3 regions of the Lysinibacillus fusiformis genome follow, and region 3 is predicted to be linked to each of the others. Evidence: a T-box and tRNA genes for the amino acid it is inferred to sense, from the RefSeq annotation. Region 3 holds a T-box; the other regions hold tRNA genes.
The links. A T-box is a leader RNA that pairs with one kind of tRNA and senses whether it is charged. The one in region 3 lies ahead of metG (methionine--tRNA ligase), so its partner is inferred to be a tRNA-Met.
Positions count from the first base shown of each region.

Region 1 (4,649 bases), 740 kb from region 3:
AAGTCTGCATGATCTAGGGGGACAAGCCCTTTATTTTGTCCAGCAGTCAAGAAATGTTGTAGCCCATGCTCTAGGCGTAAATAGTGATGGTGTAATTTTTACAGGGAGCGGAACAGAAGGAAACCTCATAGCCATCTTGTCATTAGCGCTAGCCTCTAAAAAAGGAAAACACATTATTTCATCTCAAGCCGAACATACGTCTGTGCATGCAGCTTTGAATACACTTGAGAAAAAGGGCTTTGTTGTAACGAAATTACCATTGCAGAAGGATGGTTGCGTTGATCTGGTCCAATTGCAACAAACAATTCGTGAAGATACAGCTTTGATTACCATTCAACATGTCAATTCTGAAATTGGTTCTATCCAGCCTGTGGAGAAAATCGTAGAGATGGCAAGAAAGTCAAATATTTTCTGTCATGTTGATTGTGTGCAATCATTTGGCAAACTACCTATACCAAAAGGAGCAGATGCGATTACCATCTCAGCTCATAAAATAGGTGGACCAAAGGGGTGTGGTGCTGTATATCTGAACCCCGCAATTCGTGTACCTGCATTAACACCAGGTGTAACACATGAGAGAGGGCTAAGAGGGGGAACATTAGATACTCCTGCAATTGTGGCCTTTGCGGCAGCAATTGAAAACTATCAATATGAATTGCAACATTACGAGACTTTAAGAAATTTTTTCAAAAATGATTTATCTGAAACATGTCAACTTGTTGAGTGTAAACAGCAACTACCTAATATTTGTGGGGTAATGATGGAGAAAGTAGAGGGGCAATATGTTCTTTTAAAGTTAAATGAGGCAGGAATTTGTATCTCTACGGGTAGCGCATGTGATATTCATAGTGAATCTGGAACAAAGGCCATTTTATCAATGGGTTTCTCTTTAGAAGCGGCACGCCAATTTTTTAGAATATCTTTTGGTCCTTCTACCACTTTTGATGATATTGTAAAATTAAAAATAGAGCTTTCAAATATTTAATGAAAAGACGAGTGAAGGATTTTCTATGTTCTTCACTTGTTTTCAAATAGATTATAAGTTAAGAAAATATACAAAATAAAATAATTGTTTTCTTTTGAAACAACAATTGCTATAATATTTTGCAGGGCAATAATTTCTCTTACTTAACAAAAATATCTTCAAAACGTAATAATTTCTTTTTTTTATAAAAAAGTATTGCATAATGTTAGAAAACGTTATACAATAATTCTTGTCTTGAAGGACAGGTAAACAACTTCAAAACGAGATACATAACAAAGTCTAGTGATGATGGCAAAGAGGTCACACCCGTTCCCATACCGAACACGGAAGTTAAGCTCTTTAGCGCCGATGGTAGTTGGGGGCTTCCCCCTGTGAGAGTAGGACGTCGCTAGGCATAGTACCCAGGAGGATTAGCTCAGCTGGGAGAGCATCTGCCTTACAAGCAGAGGGTCGGCGGTTCGAGCCCGTCATCCTCCACCATATGCCGGTTTAGCTCAGCAGGTAGAGCAACTGACTTGTAATCAGTAGGTCGTGGGTTCGATTCCTATAGCCGGCACCATTTTTTCGAGCCATTAGCTCAGTTGGTAGAGCATCTGACTTTTAATCAGAGGGTCGAAGGTTCGAGTCCTTCATGGCTCACCATTTTTGAAATAATAATAAGCGGGTGTGGCGGAATTGGCAGACGCACTAGACTTAGGATCTAGCGCCGCAAGGCGTGGGGGTTCGACTCCCTTCACCCGCACCATTATTTTCATTGCCAGATAAAAAACTTATGCACATGCGGAAGTAGTTCAGTGGTAGAACACCACCTTGCCAAGGTGGGGGTCGCGAGTTCGAACCTCGTCTTCCGCTCCAAATGTGCCGGGGTGGCGGAACTGGCAGACGCACAGGACTTAAAATCCTGCGGTAGGTGACTACCGTACCGGTTCGATTCCGGTCCTCGGCACCATCTTAAATGCGCCCGTAGCTCAATTGGATAGAGCGTCTGACTACGGATCAGAAGGTTATGGGTTCGACTCCTGTCGGGCGCGCCAAAAGAACAACGGGAAGTAGCTCAGCTTGGTAGAGCACTTGGTTTGGGACCAAGGGGTCGCAGGTTCGAATCCTGTCTTCCCGACCATTTCCTAAAAATTTATGGGGCCTTAGCTCAGCTGGGAGAGCGCCTGCCTTGCACGCAGGAGGTCAGCGGTTCGATCCCGCTAGGCTCCACCATAAGTAAATTAACCAGTATAAAGATCCTGGCGGCGTAGCTCAGCTGGCTAGAGCGTACGGTTCATACCCGTAAGGTCGGGGGTTCGATCCCCTCTGCCGCCATCTTAAGGACCTTTAGCTCAGTTGGTTAGAGCAGACGGCTCATAACCGTCCGGTCGCAGGTTCGAGTCCTGCAAGGTCCACCATTTATATATTGTAACGGAGGTATACCCAAGTCTGGCTGAAGGGATCGGTCTTGAAAACCGACAGGCGGGTAACACCGCGCGGGGGTTCGAATCCCTCTACCTCCTCCAGTTTTAAATTTTTATAAATGGTGCTTTAAAAACTCGAAACAGCATAAAATTATCGCGGGGTGGAGCAGTGGTAGCTCGTCGGGCTCATAACCCGAAGGTCGTTGGTTCAAATCCGGCCCCCGCAACCAAAAGGTCCCGTGGTGTAGCGGTTAACATGCCTGCCTGTCACGCAGGAGATCGCCGGTTCGATCCCGGTCGGGACCGCCATTTTTAAAATAAAAGTCATGAGAAGCAAAAGAGTGAGCAAGCTTAGCATGGACGAAATGGGTCAGTAGCTCAGTTGGTAGAGCATTAGATTGAAGCTCTAAGTGTCGGCGGTTCGATTCCGTCCTGACCCACCATTTATGCGGGTGTAGTTTAATGGTAAAACCTCAGCCTTCCAAGCTGATGTCGTGGGTTCGATTCCCATCACCCGCTCCAAGGGCCTATAGCTCAGCTGGTTAGAGCGCACGCCTGATAAGCGTGAGGTCGATGGTTCGAGTCCATTTAGGCCCACCATTATTCCGAAGTAGCTCAGTTGGTAGTAGCACCTGACTGTTAATCAGGTTGTCGCAGGTTCGAGTCCTGCCTTCGGAGCCATTTTTATTTTGGGGAAGTACTCAAGAGGCTGAAGAGGCGCCCCTGCTAAGGGTGTAGGTCGGGTAACCGGCGCGAGGGTTCAAATCCCTCCTTCTCCGCCATGGGCCCGTTGGTCAAGTGGTTAAGACACCGCCCTTTCACGGCGGTAACACGGGTTCGAATCCCGTACGGGTCATACTAAGTGCAGTAGATGAATTTACATCTACTGCACTTTTTAATTTACTTAAAAATAGCTAGATAATAATAAACCTTTACAGAAATTAGATCCTGTAAGGGTTTATTGTTTTTCTGGAGGTTTAGATTGGAATTCTCGGTGTTTGTAGGTCCAAAACCAGTGTATAACTGATATATTTGCTTGCTCTGACTACCCCTGTTTAATTTTGGTAATAAATTTTGTATTTTAAAGCTAGATCGACTAAGCTATTAGTAAAGGGGGAGATAGGTATGAAGGAAAAATTAAAGTGGGTGCACAATCAGCTAGACAACACAAACCATGGCTCACCATTACTATCATATTTTACACTGGAACAAGTAAAGAAGGTTGGTCAATTTCAGCGTACATATGAGCGATTTGAGCAGACACCTCTCCATCATCTTGAGGCACTTGCTTCATATATGGGTGTAGAAAAAATCATTGTTAAAGATGAATCTTATCGATTTGGTTTAAATGCCTTTAAAGTATTAGGCGGTATTTATGCAATTGCGCAATATATTGCCAATAAGCTTGGGAGGAATATAAAGGAGCTATCGTTTGAACAGTTAAAATCTCCGGAAGTAAAAGCAAAAGTAGGCGATTTAACATTTATTTCAACGACAGATGGTAATCATGGTCGTGGTGTTGCATGGGCAGCTAGAGAACTGGGTTTTCAAGCGCGAATATATATGCCAGCTGGCAGCGCGGCTGAGCGTTTGCAGCATATTAAAAGTGAAGGGGCTTTTGCTGAAATTACGACAATGAATTATGACGATACTGTTCGTTATACCTCACAGCTTGCACAAGAAAATGGCTGGGTACTGGTTCAGGATACAATGTGGGATGGCTATGAAGAAATTCCATTATGGATTATGCAAGGTTACACAACTATTGTGCAGGAGATTGTTGAACAGATACAGCTAGCCCCGACACATGTATTTTTGCAAGCAGGTGTAGGATCCTTTGCAGGAGCGGTAGTGGCGTTTTTACAGCAATACTATGAGCAGGAAGTTACTTTTGTATTGGTTGAGCCTCATGTCGCTAATTGCTATTATGAAAGCTTTAAAAAAAATACGGATCAATTTGTCTCTGTTGGCGGGGAGATGCAAACGATTATGGCAGGGCTTGCTTGCGGTGAACCGAATCCACAGGCTTGGCAAATCTTAAAAGCCTCTACAAAAATAAGTATCTCCTGCGAGGAAGAAATAGCAGCTACAGGTATGCGCGTTCTTGGCAATCCATTAGACACAGACACTCGCATTATAGCTGGTGAATCAGGAGCGGCGCCATTTGGTTGCTTTTATGAAATAATGACAAATGAACAATATAAGGAATTAAAAAATGCCTTACACCTAAATGAACATGCGAGGGTGCTGTTTATTAATAC
Region 1 is NZ_CP070490.1:614,508-619,156, reverse strand. It holds gene JTI58_RS03060 (cysteine desulfurase family protein) at 1-985, shown strand, start outside; rRNA gene rrf (5S ribosomal RNA) at 1,264-1,379, shown strand; tRNA gene JTI58_RS03050 (tRNA-Val) at 1,390-1,465, shown strand; tRNA gene JTI58_RS03045 (tRNA-Thr) at 1,469-1,544, shown strand; tRNA gene JTI58_RS03040 (tRNA-Lys) at 1,552-1,627, shown strand; tRNA gene JTI58_RS03035 (tRNA-Leu) at 1,646-1,730, shown strand; tRNA gene JTI58_RS03030 (tRNA-Gly) at 1,766-1,840, shown strand; tRNA gene JTI58_RS03025 (tRNA-Leu) at 1,846-1,934, shown strand; tRNA gene JTI58_RS03020 (tRNA-Arg) at 1,943-2,019, shown strand; tRNA gene JTI58_RS03015 (tRNA-Pro) at 2,029-2,105, shown strand; tRNA gene JTI58_RS03010 (tRNA-Ala) at 2,122-2,197, shown strand; tRNA gene JTI58_RS03005 (tRNA-Met) at 2,226-2,299, shown strand; tRNA gene JTI58_RS03000 (tRNA-Ile) at 2,306-2,382, shown strand; tRNA gene JTI58_RS02995 (tRNA-Ser) at 2,398-2,490, shown strand; tRNA gene JTI58_RS02990 (tRNA-Met) at 2,544-2,618, shown strand; tRNA gene JTI58_RS02985 (tRNA-Asp) at 2,622-2,697, shown strand; tRNA gene JTI58_RS02980 (tRNA-Phe) at 2,756-2,831, shown strand; tRNA gene JTI58_RS02975 (tRNA-Gly) at 2,837-2,910, shown strand; tRNA gene JTI58_RS02970 (tRNA-Ile) at 2,912-2,988, shown strand; tRNA gene JTI58_RS02965 (tRNA-Asn) at 2,993-3,069, shown strand; tRNA gene JTI58_RS02960 (tRNA-Ser) at 3,080-3,170, shown strand; tRNA gene JTI58_RS02955 (tRNA-Glu) at 3,173-3,244, shown strand; gene JTI58_RS02950 (diaminopropionate ammonia-lyase) at 3,514-4,649, shown strand, end outside.
Region 1: it has a tRNA-Met gene. The T-box ahead of metG (methionine--tRNA ligase) is inferred to sense a tRNA for this amino acid. The anticodon was not compared.

Region 2 (4,649 bases), 740 kb from region 3:
GCCGATAGGCGTAGGCGATGGACAACAGGTTGATATTCCTGTACCACCTCCTCACCGTTTGAGAAATGGGGGGACGCAGTAGGATAGGGTAAGCGCGCTGTTGGATATGCGCGTCCAAGCAGTAAGGCGTGTGTGTAGGCAAATCCGCACACTGTAACGTTGAGCTGTGATGGCGAGTCCGTATGGACGAAGTTCCTGATTTCACACTGCCAAGAAAAGCCTCTATCGAGGTGAGAGGTGCCCGTACCGCAAACCGACACAGGTAGTCGAGGAGAGAATCCTAAGGTGTGCGAGAGAACTCTCGTTAAGGAACTCGGCAAAATGACCCCGTAACTTCGGGAGAAGGGGTGCTCTTGAGCGTGCAAGCGCATGAGAGCCGCAGTGAATAGGCCCAGGCGACTGTTTAGCAAAAACACAGGTCTCTGCAAAACCGTAAGGTGACGTATAGGGGCTGACGCCTGCCCGGTGCTGGAAGGTTAAGAGGAGTGGTTAGCGCAAGCGAAGCTGCGAATTGAAGCCCCAGTAAACGGCGGCCGTAACTATAACGGTCCTAAGGTAGCGAAATTCCTTGTCGGGTAAGTTCCGACCCGCACGAAAGGCGTAACGATCTGGGCACTGTCTCAACGAGAGACTCGGTGAAATTATAGTACCTGTGAAGATGCAGGTTACCCGCGACAGGACGGAAAGACCCCGTGGAGCTTTACTGTAGCCTGATATTGAATTTTGGTACAACTTGTACAGGATAGGTAGGAGCCAGAGATCTCGGAGCGCCAGCTTCGAAGGAGGCGTCGGTGGGATACTACCCTGGTTGTATTGAAATTCTAACCCATGCCCCTTAGCGGGGCAGGAGACAGTGTCAGGCGGACAGTTTGACTGGGGCGGTCGCCTCCTAAAAGGTAACGGAGGCGCCCAAAGGTTCCCTCAGAATGGTTGGAAATCATTCGTAGAGTGTAAAGGCACAAGGGAGCTTGACTGCGAGACCTACAAGTCGAGCAGGGTCGAAAGACGGGCTTAGTGATCCGGTGGTTCCGCATGGAAGGGCCATCGCTCAACGGATAAAAGCTACCCCGGGGATAACAGGCTTATCTCCCCCAAGAGTCCACATCGACGGGGAGGTTTGGCACCTCGATGTCGGCTCATCGCATCCTGGGGCTGTAGTCGGTCCCAAGGGTTGGGCTGTTCGCCCATTAAAGCGGTACGCGAGCTGGGTTCAGAACGTCGTGAGACAGTTCGGTCCCTATCCGTCGTGGGCGTAGGAAATTTGAGAGGAGCTGTCCTTAGTACGAGAGGACCGGGATGGACACACCGCTGGTGTACCAGTTGTCTTGCCAAAGGCATCGCTGGGTAGCTATGTGTGGACGGGATAAGTGCTGAAAGCATCTAAGCATGAAGCCCCCCTCAAGATGAGATTTCCCATTACGCAAGTAAGTAAGATCCCTCAAAGACGATGAGGTAGATAGGTTCGAGGTGGAAGTGTGGTGACACATGGAGCTGACGAATACTAATCGATCGAGGACTTAACCAAAACGTTTGAACCATTCAATGTATCGTTTATCCAGTTTTGAAAGAACAACACTTTCAACAAGTTTTTAAGATACTATGTATTTTGAAGCTTTTAAAAGGAACTTCTGCTAAGAACGCAACATCCGTGTTGCAACGCAGAAGCCAGCACATCCATGTGCAAGTCTAGTGATGATGGCAAAGAGGTCACACCCGTTCCCATACCGAACACGGAAGTTAAGCTCTTTAGCGCCGATGGTAGTTGGGGGCTTCCCCCTGTGAGAGTAGGACGTCGCTAGGCATAGTACCCAGGAGGATTAGCTCAGCTGGGAGAGCATCTGCCTTACAAGCAGAGGGTCGGCGGTTCGAGCCCGTCATCCTCCACCATATGCCGGTTTAGCTCAGCAGGTAGAGCAACTGACTTGTAATCAGTAGGTCGTGGGTTCGATTCCTATAGCCGGCACCATTTTTTCGAGCCATTAGCTCAGTTGGTAGAGCATCTGACTTTTAATCAGAGGGTCGAAGGTTCGAGTCCTTCATGGCTCACCATTTTTGAAATAATAATAAGCGGGTGTGGCGGAATTGGCAGACGCACTAGACTTAGGATCTAGCGCCGCAAGGCGTGGGGGTTCGACTCCCTTCACCCGCACCATTATTTTCATTGCCAGATAAAAAACTTATGCACATGCGGAAGTAGTTCAGTGGTAGAACACCACCTTGCCAAGGTGGGGGTCGCGAGTTCGAACCTCGTCTTCCGCTCCAAATGTGCCGGGGTGGCGGAACTGGCAGACGCACAGGACTTAAAATCCTGCGGTAGGTGACTACCGTACCGGTTCGATTCCGGTCCTCGGCACCATCTTAAATGCGCCCGTAGCTCAATTGGATAGAGCGTCTGACTACGGATCAGAAGGTTATGGGTTCGACTCCTGTCGGGCGCGCCAAAAGAACAACGGGAAGTAGCTCAGCTTGGTAGAGCACTTGGTTTGGGACCAAGGGGTCGCAGGTTCGAATCCTGTCTTCCCGACCATTTCCTAAAAATTTATGGGGCCTTAGCTCAGCTGGGAGAGCGCCTGCCTTGCACGCAGGAGGTCAGCGGTTCGATCCCGCTAGGCTCCACCATAAGTAAATTAACCAGTATAAAGATCCTGGCGGCGTAGCTCAGCTGGCTAGAGCGTACGGTTCATACCCGTAAGGTCGGGGGTTCGATCCCCTCTGCCGCCATCTTAAGGACCTTTAGCTCAGTTGGTTAGAGCAGACGGCTCATAACCGTCCGGTCGCAGGTTCGAGTCCTGCAAGGTCCACCATTTATATATTGTAACGGAGGTATACCCAAGTCTGGCTGAAGGGATCGGTCTTGAAAACCGACAGGCGGGTAACACCGCGCGGGGGTTCGAATCCCTCTACCTCCTCCAGTTTTAAATTTTTATAAATGGTGCTTTAAAAACTCGAAACAGCATAAAATTATCGCGGGGTGGAGCAGTGGTAGCTCGTCGGGCTCATAACCCGAAGGTCGTTGGTTCAAATCCGGCCCCCGCAACCAAAAGGTCCCGTGGTGTAGCGGTTAACATGCCTGCCTGTCACGCAGGAGATCGCCGGTTCGATCCCGGTCGGGACCGCCATTTTTAAAATAAAAGTCATGAGAAGCAAAAGAGTGAGCAAGCTTAGCATGGACGAAATGGGTCAGTAGCTCAGTTGGTAGAGCATTAGATTGAAGCTCTAAGTGTCGGCGGTTCGATTCCGTCCTGACCCACCATTTATGCGGGTGTAGTTTAATGGTAAAACCTCAGCCTTCCAAGCTGATGTCGTGGGTTCGATTCCCATCACCCGCTCCAAGGGCCTATAGCTCAGCTGGTTAGAGCGCACGCCTGATAAGCGTGAGGTCGATGGTTCGAGTCCATTTAGGCCCACCATTATTCCGAAGTAGCTCAGTTGGTAGTAGCACCTGACTGTTAATCAGGTTGTCGCAGGTTCGAGTCCTGCCTTCGGAGCCATTTTTATTTTGGGGAAGTACTCAAGAGGCTGAAGAGGCGCCCCTGCTAAGGGTGTAGGTCGGGTAACCGGCGCGAGGGTTCAAATCCCTCCTTCTCCGCCATGGGCCCGTTGGTCAAGTGGTTAAGACACCGCCCTTTCACGGCGGTAACACGGGTTCGAATCCCGTACGGGTCATACTAAAAACAGTAGATGCAACTGCATCTACTGTTTTTTTATATTCATAGATAGATTCAATGCATTTTCGTCCATATAAACTACTTCCCAGATATGCCCGTCTACATCTTGAAAACCCCAACCATACATAAATCCGTGATCTTGTGGTTCACTATAAGGTTTACCACCAGAGGCAAGTGCCTTATTCACTAATTGATCTACTTGTTCTCGATTTTCGGCAGAAAGGCATAAGATTGCTTCTGCAGAAGTAGTAGTATCTGTAACTTCTTTCTTACTAAACCCTTTAAATCGTTCTTCCACCATTATTAATACAAAGATATTTTCACTAATAATCATTGAGGCCGTTGTTTCATCACTGAATTGTTGATTGAACTCAAAACCTAATTCCTTAAAAAAGTTGATAGATTTGTTTAGATCTTTCACTGGTAAATTGATAAAGATATTTTTCGATTGAAAAGCCATTTAGTATCACCTCCAAATCGACAGTATCATAGCGCCTTAAGTCATGTCAATTTTAGCATTGTGGGCAAAAATGGCAGACATTTAAATTATTTAAAGCAGATGTTATATCACCATAAAAAACAGAAAGGTTATTTATACAACCTTTCTGTTGATAAAGCCTATCTATTTATCCTCTAGCTAGCATTCTTTCAAGTGAGCTAAGTGCTTCAGCAGTAGTATGTTCATCTACTTGTATACGGTTATGAGGTTGCCCCTGCTCAATACTTTCGAGGCTCCATAACAAATGCGGCAGGTCAATACGATTCATTGTTAAGCAAGGACAAAAGTTTTCATTTAAAGAGACAATATGTTTATCTGGATGCTGCTTAATAATGCGATTGACTAAGTTCATTTCTGTTCCAATGGCCCATGAAGATCCGCTCGGAGCGCGATTGATTGTGTCAATAATGTATTTTGTGGAGCCTGCATCATCAGCTGCTGCTACAACTTCACGACTGCACTCAGGGTGAACAATAATTCTC
Region 2 is NZ_CP070490.1:622,482-627,130, reverse strand. It holds rRNA gene JTI58_RS03190 (23S ribosomal RNA) at 1-1,525, shown strand, start outside; rRNA gene rrf (5S ribosomal RNA) at 1,686-1,801, shown strand; tRNA gene JTI58_RS03180 (tRNA-Val) at 1,812-1,887, shown strand; tRNA gene JTI58_RS03175 (tRNA-Thr) at 1,891-1,966, shown strand; tRNA gene JTI58_RS03170 (tRNA-Lys) at 1,974-2,049, shown strand; tRNA gene JTI58_RS03165 (tRNA-Leu) at 2,068-2,152, shown strand; tRNA gene JTI58_RS03160 (tRNA-Gly) at 2,188-2,262, shown strand; tRNA gene JTI58_RS03155 (tRNA-Leu) at 2,268-2,356, shown strand; tRNA gene JTI58_RS03150 (tRNA-Arg) at 2,365-2,441, shown strand; tRNA gene JTI58_RS03145 (tRNA-Pro) at 2,451-2,527, shown strand; tRNA gene JTI58_RS03140 (tRNA-Ala) at 2,544-2,619, shown strand; tRNA gene JTI58_RS03135 (tRNA-Met) at 2,648-2,721, shown strand; tRNA gene JTI58_RS03130 (tRNA-Ile) at 2,728-2,804, shown strand; tRNA gene JTI58_RS03125 (tRNA-Ser) at 2,820-2,912, shown strand; tRNA gene JTI58_RS03120 (tRNA-Met) at 2,966-3,040, shown strand; tRNA gene JTI58_RS03115 (tRNA-Asp) at 3,044-3,119, shown strand; tRNA gene JTI58_RS03110 (tRNA-Phe) at 3,178-3,253, shown strand; tRNA gene JTI58_RS03105 (tRNA-Gly) at 3,259-3,332, shown strand; tRNA gene JTI58_RS03100 (tRNA-Ile) at 3,334-3,410, shown strand; tRNA gene JTI58_RS03095 (tRNA-Asn) at 3,415-3,491, shown strand; tRNA gene JTI58_RS03090 (tRNA-Ser) at 3,502-3,592, shown strand; tRNA gene JTI58_RS03085 (tRNA-Glu) at 3,595-3,666, shown strand; gene JTI58_RS03080 (VOC family protein) at 3,694-4,128, opposite strand; gene nadA (quinolinate synthase NadA) at 4,295-4,649, opposite strand, start outside.
Region 2: it has a tRNA-Met gene. The T-box ahead of metG (methionine--tRNA ligase) is inferred to sense a tRNA for this amino acid. The anticodon was not compared.

Region 3 (4,649 bases):
CAACACAAACGACATTATGATTACAGCATTAGCACGTGCTGTAAAAGCTGACATCGATGCTGTCTATAATGCTGTGAAATACGCTCAAAACCCGATGATTCACATGGTACTAGGAACATCTGATATCCATGTGGAGAAAAAATTCAGCAAGTCAAAAGACCAAATTTTACAAATTGGTGTGGATGCTGTGAAATACGCTAAAACATTATTACCACAAGTTCAATATTCCACAGAGGATGCATCTCGTTCTGACTTTGAATATCTTTGGAAAACGATTGAAGCTGTTATGAGAGCTGGCGCAACGATGATTAACGTTCCTGATACGGTAGGCTTTGCAGAACCAGAGGAATTTGGAGAGATGATTTTTAAATTAAATGACCGTATGAAAAACTTAGACGATAGCGTTCTTTTAAGTGTTCATTGTCACAATGATCTTGGAATGGCAACGGCTAATACGCTAGCTGCTATTAAAAATGGTGCAGATAAGGTAGAATGTACAATCAATGGTATCGGCGAACGCGCAGGTAATGCTGCATTAGAAGAAGTTGTCATGGCACTTAAAACTCGTAGCTCCGTATACAATGCCGAAACGCGTATTAATACAAAAGAAATTATGAATACTTCACGTCTTGTTTCTAGCTTTATGGGCTTAGATGTACAGGTCAATAAAGCCATTACAGGAGATAATGCATTTGCCCATTCTTCTGGTATTCACCAGGATGGTTTGTTAAAATCTCGTGATGCTTATGAAATCGTCCATCCTGAGGATGTAGGTCTTGATGATATGGAGCTAGTACTAACAGCTCGCTCTGGTCGCCATGCAGTGAAAAATGCTCTTGAAAAATTAGGGTTTACTAATCTTTCTACAGAGGAATTTGAAGGTATTTTTGAAGGATTCTTAAAGCTAGCCGATGCGAAGAAAGAAGTATATGATCACGACTTATACGTTATTGTTGAAAGCTATTATGAAAAACATGATGCCAATAATAAAAATGCTACACATTATAGTGAACAATTCTTTGATTTCGATGATCTACAAGTCGTCAGCAATACAAGCTTCCCTTCTGCAAGTGTTAAGGTTCGTAAAGGCGGCGAAATCTTTAAAGCTAGTGCAGTAGGCTCTGGCCCAATCGATGCCCTGTATTCAGCGATTGCAGAAATTACAAATATGGATGTAAAACTAGTGGAATATAATATCAATAGTGTTTCACGAGGCAAAGAGGCTTTAGGTAAAGTAAAAATCACGATTGAACACGAAGGCGAAAAGTATATTGCAAAAGCAGCGGATACAGATATTCTTAAGGCAAGTGCTCTAGCCTATATTAATGCGATCAATAGCATTGTAGTGACAAAATTAACACCTGTTATGAATTAAATGAAAATATAAAAGCAGTATGGCCCATGAGTCATACTGCTTTTTCAATCCTAGTGACTATCCCTAACTAATTTTTGGTATTCCTCATCAATTCGTTCAATATCAAGACGTTCAAACAATGGCGTCACCTCTTGAATTAATTGAGGCAGCTCTACTTGCTCATGCCACATCATTTCATTTATACCTACCATGTTTCTTACTTTCTTTGCTGAAAACGGTAAGAAGGGATGCAGCAGCTGCCCTAAATTCGCAATGATATAGACGCAAGTTGCTAATGTACGATTACATGCCTCTACGTTTTCTTTTACCTGTAGCCATGGCTGATGTTCATCAAAATAACGGTTAGCTCCGCGAATATACTCAAAAATGGACTCTAACGCCTGTTTGAAATGGCCACCTTCGATAAGAATACCCGCTTCATTAAACAATTGTACGGTTTGTTTTCGAATGTCGCTATCCACCTCAGCTTGTGGAACCCGACAAGCAAATGATTTTTCAATAAACTTCAATGTACGGTTTACAAAATTACCATAGGCTCCGAGTAGTTCACCATTATGGCTATAAATAAATTCCCGCCATGAAAAATCAGTATCACGATTTTCCGGCGCATTCATCGTTAAGAAGTAACGGATAGAGTCCGCATCATAACGACTTAAAATATAAGGAACCCATACAGCCCAATTCTGACTAGTAGATAATTTGCGTTTTTCTAATGTTAAATACTCATTTGATACAATATGGGTAGGTAATGCCTTAGATCCAATTCCCATTAAAATGGCTGGCCAAATAACTGTATGGAATGGAATATTATCCTTTCCATGTACATAGTATGAAATGGTCTCTTCATTCCATAAATCTTCAATGGCTATTTGATGCTCTTTTGCCCATTCTAAACTTGCTGTTAAGTACCCTGCTACAGCTTCAATCCATACATATATTTTTTTCCCTTCAAAACCTGGCACTGGAACATCTATGCCATTCGGTAAATCTCTTGTTACTGCTCGGTCAGGAACTCCTTCTGCCAAGTATCGCTCCGTCAACCCTAAAGCATTGTCTCGCCAGCGTTTCTCGGCTTTCGCTTGAGCTAAATAAGACTCCAATCTTCCTTGAAATTGACTAAAGGTAAAATAAAAGTGCTCCGTTTCCCGAATAACAGGTTCATTCCCGCAAATTTTGCAGCGCTTATCAATTAAATCCAATGGGTCTAAAATTTCTGAGCAGTTATCACATTGATCTCCCCTTGCTTTCGCTCCACAATTTGGACAGAGCCCCTCGACAAATCGATCTGGTAGGAATTGCTTATCCGTCTCACAGTAAGCCTGTTCAATTTTCTTTTTGTATAAAAAATTATTAGCCAGTAGCTGTAAAAAAAGGGCCTTAACGGATTCATGGTGGTGCTCCGCATCCGTTCTTGTGTACAAATCATAGGTAAATCCTAAATCATGAAAGCATCTAGTAAATTCATCATGATAGTGATTGGCAATAGCCTCTGTCGTTGTATTCTCTTGCGCGGCACGAATAGAGATAGGTGTACCATTACAATCACTACCTGATACATATAAAACCTGCTCACCCTTTTGTCGGTAATATCTAGCCAAAATATCACCTGGTAATAATGCGGCAACATGCCCTAAATGCAAAGAGCCATTTGCATACGGCCAAGCGCCTCCAATAACAATCGTCATTCTAAATTGCTCCCCTCACAGAAAAAATGGTAAAAAAAAATCGCCCTAATCAAATCTGATTAGGACGAGTATACCCGTGTTACCACCTATATTTACAAATAGCTCACACTATTTGCCTCTATCAGTACGTCTCCATTCAAAAAGAGAGATACTGCCGCTGTTGTAACGAGTGCCCATCTCGTCGTAATCTACTGGCTAAAAAGCTTTCGGTACGAAGCTCAAAGGTCATTTTCAAAAGGGTTCATTTACCTCATTTCCACCAACAGAGGCTCTCTACAAAATGTTAATCCAATTTACTTTTCCTTTTCAATGCTTTGTCTATAGGATTGGCACCATTTTACGCCTTCTTGTGAGGAAATGCAATGATTGTCGTTAAATCGTCCCTTTTTTGATACACTTTCGTGCGTTAATCTAATGTAACATTTACCAATGCAGTTAAATCATCGATTACTATATCTGCTTTTTCTAATTCCCTGTCTTGTGCAAAGTCAAAGCGTACACCTATCGATAGTAATTGATTATCCTGTGCAGCTTGGATATCCGAAGAACGATCTCCTACCACTGCTCCGTACTCAATTTTATTTTCATCTACAACTCTTTTGACCAGGTCTGATTTATGCCCACTTGCAATAGCTTGAATGCTGTAGATACCCTTTATGAAACGCTTCAACTGATAGGTTTCAACGATTGCTTGTAAATAGTCGACCTGTCCATTACTCGCTATGTATAACGGATAATTCTCTGACAATGTTGCAAGAGTTTGCTCAGCATGTGGATACAATGCACCCTTATGTCCACGTATTTGCTCAACCAGCTTTACATGGAATAATACATTGCTCTCTTCTCGTATCTCTAGCGTATGCATAGGACATAATGTTTCCCACACAACCGGTAAAGGAACCCCCATTATTTCTCGATATTTTTCTATCGGTGTTTCGCCCTGCCACAAGCCATTTGTCCGCAGCACATCAAATGTTGCATCGAGCGCAGGCTCTAAAATAAGATTAGTTTGAAATAATGTGCCATCCATATCAAAAATAAACGCTTTATTCATAGAATCACTCCTTGATTAATTATCAAAAAACGCCATATGCGGCTTTTCTTGCTTATAATAATCCAAACGATCTTGCAAAGTTCCTGTATGAAACTCAAATTTATGACCATCTGGGTCCGTAAAGTAAATCGATTTTTTGTCCTTCTCATCTCTTTGTCGACCTGCTAAAATATTGACCTTTAGTTGCACCAATTTGTCATACATCTTATCAAAGTCATCTTCAGCGATTGTGAAGGCAATATGCGTATAGGACTGATGGATGTCATTGCGCGGTATATCCTTCTCAACATTAAGAGCGAGCCACAGCCCATTTACATCAAAATAGGCTGTGCTGTTCCCCTTTACTAGCAACTTGGCATCGAATACTTTTTCATAAAATGTGATGGATTCCTCTAGATTAGATACTGAAAACAGTAAATGATTGATGTTTTGAATTGTCATAGCTGTGCTCCCAATGTTTATTTTTTCCCTTTTTTCATTCCCTTAGCTATTTGCTTCCACTTGCGTTGCTCCTCAAGTTTTGCCTGGGTATTTG
Region 3 is NZ_CP070490.1:1,358,323-1,362,971, forward strand. It holds gene JTI58_RS06735 (2-isopropylmalate synthase) at 1-1,375, shown strand, start outside; gene metG (methionine--tRNA ligase) at 1,426-3,060, opposite strand; T-box leader at 3,118-3,379, opposite strand; gene JTI58_RS06745 (HAD hydrolase-like protein) at 3,467-4,114, opposite strand; gene fosM (FosM family fosfomycin resistance protein) at 4,130-4,555, opposite strand; gene rsgA (ribosome small subunit-dependent GTPase A) at 4,573-4,649, opposite strand, start outside.